3 regions of the Castellaniella daejeonensis genome follow, and region 1 is predicted to be linked to each of the others. Evidence: predicted binding sites of a transcription regulator. Region 1 holds the regulator's gene; each other region holds the start of a gene.

Region 1 (2,267 bases):
ACGATGACGCGCACGTTGCGGGCCGCCAGGCGGGCTGCCTTGCCCGCATCGGGGCGCGTGGTGAAGACCCACACCGGATCGCCGTTGATGATCCGGGCCTGCTCGCCCAGCACGAATTGCGTGTCCAGCACGGCGCGGACCGGCTGACGCGGCGTCTCGACCGCACGCACATCCAGCATGGGGTCGTCGGCCAGCACCGTGCCGATGCCGGTCAGCACCATGCAGGCCCTGGCACGCCAGCGGTGCCCGTCGTCGCGGGCGGCATCCCCCGTGATCCACTGCGAGCGCCCGTCGGGCAAGGCCATGCGCCCGTCGAAGGACGACGCCGACTTCAGCCAAAGCCAGGGCGTGCCGCGCGTCATCCTGGCGCAAAAGCCGGGATTCTGGGCCAGGACGTCTTCGGCGAACAGGCCCACGTCGACCTGGATGCCGGCGGCGCGCAGACGTTCGATTCCGCGGCCAGCCACCTTGGGATTGGGATCCTGGAGCCCGACCACGACCCGGGCAACGCCCGCCGCGACCAGCGCATCGGCGCACGGCGGCGTGCGGCCCGTATGGCTGCAGGGTTCCAGGGTGACGTAGGCCGTGGCGCCACGCACGTCCACCCCCAGGAGTGCGGCCTCGTGCAGGGCCTGGGCCTCGGCGTGGCGGCCGCCCGCCCGCTGGGTGCTGCCTTCGGCCAGCCAGCGGCCGTCGCGCACCAGCACGCAGCCGACGCGCGGGTTGGGGCTGCTGACGAACTGCGCCTGCTCGGCCACCCGGAGGGCGCGCCGCATCCAGCGATGATCCTCGGTGGACGGGAAAGCCCCCCCGCGATGCGCTTGCGGCACGCCGCCCGCTGCGTCGGGGCGGCCCGGCAAATCAAGGGAAGAATCAGTCCTTGTCATCGGCATCGTCCGCGCGGCGGAATTCGTCGATCGCATGGACGAATTCACGGATGTTCTCGAAACTGCGGTAGACCGAGGCGAAGCGCACATACGCCACCGGATCGAGCTGGCGCAATTCGGACATGACCAGCTCGCCGATGTAATCCGATGGAACCTCGCGACGGCCGCTGGTGAGAAGGCGTTCCTGGACGCGCGCGGCGGCCGCATCCACCGCCGAGGCGCTGACCGGGCGCTTGCGCAGCGCCAGGGCCATGCTGTCGCGCAACTTGGCCGGATCGAAATCGACCCGGGTGCCGTTGCGCTTGACGATGGCGGGCATCATCAGGTCGACCCGCTCGTAGGTGGTGAAACGGCGATCGCATGCCGTACAGCGTCGGCGGCGCCGGATCGTGTCACCTTCCTCGGAGACCCGGGAATCCACGACCTGCGTATCGGCACAACTGCAGAACGGACACTTCATCTGCGCTGCGGGCGCCCGCAGGCGCCCGTTCCGGTTGGTTTAACGATAGACCGGCAAGCGCGCGGTCAGCTCGTTGACCCGTGCGCGCACCCGGGCGATGTTGTCGGCATCGTTCGGATTGTCGAGCACATCCGCGATCAGGTTGCCGGTGAGTTCGGCTTCGGCTTCCTTGAAGCCGCGCGTGGTCATGGCCGGCGTGCCTAGGCGGATGCCGCTGGTGACGAAGGGCTTTTCCGGGTCGTTCGGGATGGCGTTCTTGTTGACCGTGATGTGGGCCTGGCCCAGGACCGCCTCGGCGGCCTTGCCGGTGATGCCCTTGGCACGCAGGTCGACCAGCATCACGTGGCTTTCGGTGCGGCCCGACACGATGCGCAGGCCGCGCTTGACCAGGGTGTCGGCCAGCACGCGGGCATTGGCCGCCACCTGGGCGGCATAGGCCTTGAATTCGGGCTGCAGGGCTTCGCCGAAGGCCACGGCCTTGGCGGCGATGACGTGCATCAGCGGACCGCCCTGGATGCCCGGGAAGATGGCGGAATTGATGGCCTTTTCGAATTCGGCCTTCATCATGATCACGCCGCCGCGCGGACCGCGCAGGGATTTGTGCGTGGTCGAGGTGACGAAATCGGCATGCGGCACGGGGTTCGGGTAGACGCCGCCGGCCACCAGGCCCGCATAGTGGGCGATGTCCACCATGAACAGGGCGCCGTTGTCGTGGGCGATGCGCGCCATGCGTTCGAAGTCGATGCGCAGCGAATAGGCCGAGGCACCGCCGACGATCAGCTTTGGCTTGAGAGTGCGCGCGAGTTCCTCGAGCTTGTCGTAGTCCAGGACTTCGTTGGCGTCCAGGCCGTAGGAATGGAAGTCGTACAGCTTGCCGGAAGCATTCACCGGCGAACCGTGCGTCAGGTGGCCGCCTTCGG
Region 2 (2,267 bases), on a different contig from region 1:
GCGACCCGGACACCCCGAACCGCCAGGCGCCCGCGTCTCCCAGGGAATAATCGCCGCCGACGCCCAGGGCCGTCAGGCCCAGGGTGCGCTGCAGCCGCGAGGCGAGGATCAGATCGTTGTCCAGGGCGTAGCGCGTGGTTGCATCGACCGCGACCGGCCCGTACGCCAGGTCGCCTTCTGCCACCGGACGGCTTGCCTGGCCGTCCAGGGCACCGGCCGTCACGGCATAGTCCCAGGCCCCCGCGGGCAGGCGATCCTGGGAAACGGACCGGGCCAGCCCCACCCCGGCAAGACGCACGGACCGCCCCCAGCCGGGAGCGTCCGACGCCGTATTGCCCAGGGTCAGGCGATAGCCGGCGGAACTGCGGTAGCGCCAATTCCGTGCGCCCAACGCCCAGGCATCCAGGCCGGAGGAAGGCACCGAGCCGAACCTGTCCGGCGGTTCGGCCGGATCGGCGGCCGTGCCGAACCAGCGCAGGCCGACGCCGTCCGGGCGGTAGCGGTAGCCTTCCGCGGGGCCGTCCAGGAACAGCAGGTCGTAGCGGATTCCGGAATCCGGCGCCGAGCCGGATGCCCCCGCGTCCGGAGCCACATCGGACGGAACGTCGCGGGGCACGTCGGGAACGGCATAGCGCTGGGGAGCCAGGTCGATGAGCGCCGGATCGGAACCGGCGGCCTGCCAGGCCCGCGCCGGCACGATACCACCGGCGCCATGCAACAGAACCGACGCAGCCAACAGCCGGATGAGCCTATTCATGGGGTGACGCACAGAACCCCGGGCCGTGTCGTCCGGGGGATGAAACCAGGGGGGCCACACAGCCCGGAAGACCGCTGAAAAACCCCCGAAGCGAATCAGGGTACCACGACGGCAGGGGCAGTTGAAACCTCGAAGATGTTTCAGGAGGAGAAATTGAAACCACGCTTGCCCATACCATATATTGTGTTTATGATTTCCAACCGCACTACATGTAGAATTAAAAGCACTACCACCAAGGACACCCGGCCGTGATAAAGAACATCGTCAAGCGTGATGGGCGCATCGAACCCTACATCCCCAGCAAGCTCAACGGATGGGGCCGATGGGCCGCCGCCAACCTGGGCCAGAAGGTCGACTGGAGCAGCATCGTACTGCAGGCCGTCAGCACCATGCCCGAGACGGTCTCCACCGCCGACCTGCAGGAAAAACTGATCCAGAACTGCCTGGACAAGGGCACCTGGTCCTACTACCTGATGGCGGGCCGGCTCTACGCGTCCCACCTGCACAAGATCATCCACGGTCCGAAGATCCCCACCGTCAAGGAACTGCACGACCGGATGATCGCCGACGGGGTGATGGTGCGCCTGAACTACTCCGATGCCGAATACGCCGAGATCGAGTCCTTCATCGACCACGAGCAGGACTACGACACGCCGCACTTCTCGCTGCATTACATCCGCAAGAAGTACAGCCTGCAGAACCGCGTCACCCGGCAGGAATACGAAACGCAGCAGTTCGTCTACATGCGCATGGCCATGGCCCTGTCGGAAAACGAGCCCGCCGAGCGCCGGGTCGATCTGGTGCGGCGCTTCTACAAGGAATTTTCCGCCAAGCGGATCTCGGCCCCCACGCCCAACTACGTGAACCTGGGCACGAAGCTGCGCGGCTTTGCCTCGTGCTGCCTGTACGTGGTCGACGACAACGAGGCATCCCTGGCCATCGGCGACCACATCGCCTACCGCATGACGGCAGCCTCGGCCGGCATCGGCAGCCACCTGATCACCCGCAGCAAGGGGGATCCCGTGCGCGGCGGCCTGATCCAGCACCAGGGCAAGCTGCCCTACCTGGCATCCCTGGGCAAGGCCGTGCACGCCAACATGCAGGCCGGCCGCGGCGGCGCCTGCACCACCTACTATTCCGGCTTCGATCCCGAGGCCGAGGTCATCGCCTACCTGCGCAATCCGCGCAGCACCGAGGACCGAAAGAACCGCGACCTGCACTATGCGCTGGTCACCAACAAGTTCTTCGCCGAAAAGGTCGCCCGCAACGAAGAGGCCTTCTCGTTCAACGTGCGCACCGCCCCCGAGCTCACCCGGCTGTTCTTCGGCCCGGACTCGGCCGCCTTCAAGCGCGAATACGAGCGCCTGGAGCGCGACCCGTCCTTCAAGAAGGAATACTTCAAGCCGCGCGACCTGATCCTGACTTCGCTGAACGAGGCGCTGGAAACCGGGGTGGCCTACCTGGCCAACATCGACGAGATGAACCGCCACACCCCCTTCAAGGAGCCCAT
Region 3 (2,267 bases), on a different contig from region 1:
CCCTCGACGCGCGCGGCATTGCCAAGCGTTTCCGCCACGCGGCCATCTTCGGCGCGCTGTCGGCGCTGCAGCCCGGTGAAACCATGCGCTTCTGCAACGACCATGATCCCCTGCCGCTGCTGCAGCAGCTGAAGAACCATTTCGGCGAAAACATCCAGTTCGAATACCTGGCCCGCAACCCCGGTGAAATCGTCATCGATTTCCACATCGTGCCCTGAGCCGCACCGGGATCAGGCAGCCAAGGCCCGAGTTCGGCATTGCACCGGACTCGGGCCTTTCAGTTTGGCTCTGATCCGGCCGCGATTGCAGTAGTGGCTGTATTGGCGGATTCACCCGGCGGGCTTCTCGCCCTTCAAGAGGCCGGATCATTGCCGGCTCAATCCCTGCAGGAACTGCCCCAGTTCCGGCGGCAGCTGCGTGGGCGGCACCGGCAGGTCCAGGCTTCCCGGCGCGGGCGGCGTGGCTGCCAGCCGCTGCACACGGAACTGCTGTTCGTACGCGAGCAGGCCCAGGCCCTTTTCTTCCAGCGCATCCAGAACCTGCCGCGCGCCATCCGCCGGCTGGCCGGCGGCAGCCTGCAGCAGGACGGCCATCCGTCCCAGGGCACGCGTCAGTTCCCTGACTTCGGGCTGCTTGCTCAGCACGCCCCGCCCCGAGCGATCCCGCCCCTGTTCGTCCCGGTAGGACACGGTATAGACGGCACCCGCGCGGCCGGCCACCGTCTCGCGGGCACCTGTCGGCTGGAGGCTGGTCAACGAGCGGATCATGTCGGGAGCCGGCTGCGAGGCCCCGCCACCCAGCAGCCTCGCCATGGCACCGCCATCCATGACCAGGGGCCGGCCCGCGGCCCGCATGACTGAATACAGCTTGCCGTCGCGCATCAGCAAGTAGCCCTGGCCGATGCCGCCGACATCGACCCGCGCATCCGGCCCGTCGAAGGACACCGTCAGTGTCCGGTCGCCCGCCTGCACGGTCGCCACACCCGCCGCCAGAACAACGGCCGGGGCAATCCAGCCCCCGGCCGCCAGCAGCCATCCGATCCAGCGCATCATGTTTCCGTCTCTCCATGGAATTCGCACAGGTCTTTCACGATAGCGGGTTTGCCGCCCGGGGAACAGGCACAGCGGCGGGTCATGTGTGTCAGGATCTTGCCCCGCCTGCCGTACAGAATCAGCCCGGACCAGGAGACCCGCAGCCGCCCGGCTGCCGATGGCGCGCTCCGGAATCCCTGTTCTTGACCCCCATCAAGGCTATCCGAAAAAATCGGGAAAGGATCCTAATAACACTATATATTGTGTCTATATTGATTTTGAACACAATATATAGAGGAACACAGGATGACGCCCCCCACGCATCAAGCCCCGGCCGGGACACCGGCCAGCCGCCCCGTCCCGCACGTGGACGTGATCCGCTCCATCGACGAATACCTGCACCGCCAGGACTGGCGCGTCAACGCCAACGCCAACCAGGGCTATTCGCTGGGCGGCCTGATCCTGAACACGTCGGGCAAGATGATCGCCAATTACTGGCTCAGCCACGTCTACCCCGAGGCCATCGGCCAGGCACATCGCCAGGCCGACCTGCACATCCATGACCTGGACATGCTGTCGGGCTACTGCGCCGGCTGGTCGCTGCGCACGCTGCTCAACGAGGGACTCAACGGTGTTCCCGGCAAGGTCGAAGCCATCGCGCCGCGCCACATGTCCAGTGCGGTCGGCCAGATCGTCAACTTCCTGGGCACGCTGCAGAACGAATGGGCCGGCGCCCAGGCCTTCAGCTCCTTCGACACCTACATGGCCCCCTTCATCCGCAAGGACGCCATGTCCTACGCCGAAGTGCGGCAATGCATCCAGGAACTGATCTACAACCTGAACGTGCCCTCGCGCTGGGGCACGCAGACGCCCTTCACCAACCTGACCTTCGACTGGGTCTGCCCGGAAGACCTGCGCGCCCAGGTGCCGCTGATCGGCGGCGAGGAAATGCCATTCACCTACGGCGAGCTGCAGGCCGAGATGGACATGATCAACCGCGCCTACATCGAAGTCATGATGGCCGGCGATGCGCGCGGGCGGGCATTCACCTTCCCCATTCCCACGTACAACATCACGCCCGACTTCGACTGGCACAGCCCGAATTCGGAACTGCTGTTCGAGATGACGGCGAAATACGGCCTGCCCTACTTCCAGAACTTCATCAACTCCGAACTCAAGCCCAACATGATCCGGTCCATGTGCTGCCGGCTGCAACTGGACCTGCGCGAACTGCTC

Evidence for each region. Region 1 encodes NrdR, which represses ribonucleotide reductase genes. Its sites were predicted from a motif close to CACNANATNTNGTG; they were not measured.
Region 2: the regulator NrdR is predicted to act here: its motif matches at 930-943, upstream of ABD022_RS11915 (ribonucleoside-diphosphate reductase subunit alpha).
Region 3: the regulator NrdR is predicted to act here: its motif matches at 1,284-1,297, upstream of ABD022_RS03415 (ribonucleoside triphosphate reductase).

The regions. Positions count from the first base shown of each region.
Region 1 covers NZ_BAAAFN010000009.1:58,362-60,628, forward strand. Annotated here, with positions in the region: gene ribD (bifunctional diaminohydroxyphosphoribosylaminopyrimidine deaminase/5-amino-6-(5-phosphoribosylamino)uracil reductase RibD) at 1-830, opposite strand, end outside; gene nrdR (transcriptional regulator NrdR) at 874-1,347, opposite strand; gene glyA (serine hydroxymethyltransferase) at 1,387-2,267, opposite strand, start outside.
Region 2 covers NZ_BAAAFN010000015.1:476,407-478,673, reverse strand. Annotated here, with positions in the region: gene ABD022_RS11920 (fimbria/pilus outer membrane usher protein) at 1-757, opposite strand, end outside; gene ABD022_RS11915 (ribonucleoside-diphosphate reductase subunit alpha) at 1,006-2,267, shown strand, end outside.
Region 3 covers NZ_BAAAFN010000006.1:326,319-328,585, forward strand. Annotated here, with positions in the region: gene ABD022_RS03405 (DUF2249 domain-containing protein) at 1-218, shown strand, start outside; gene ABD022_RS03410 (hypothetical protein) at 366-1,052, opposite strand; gene ABD022_RS03415 (ribonucleoside triphosphate reductase) at 1,338-2,267, shown strand, end outside.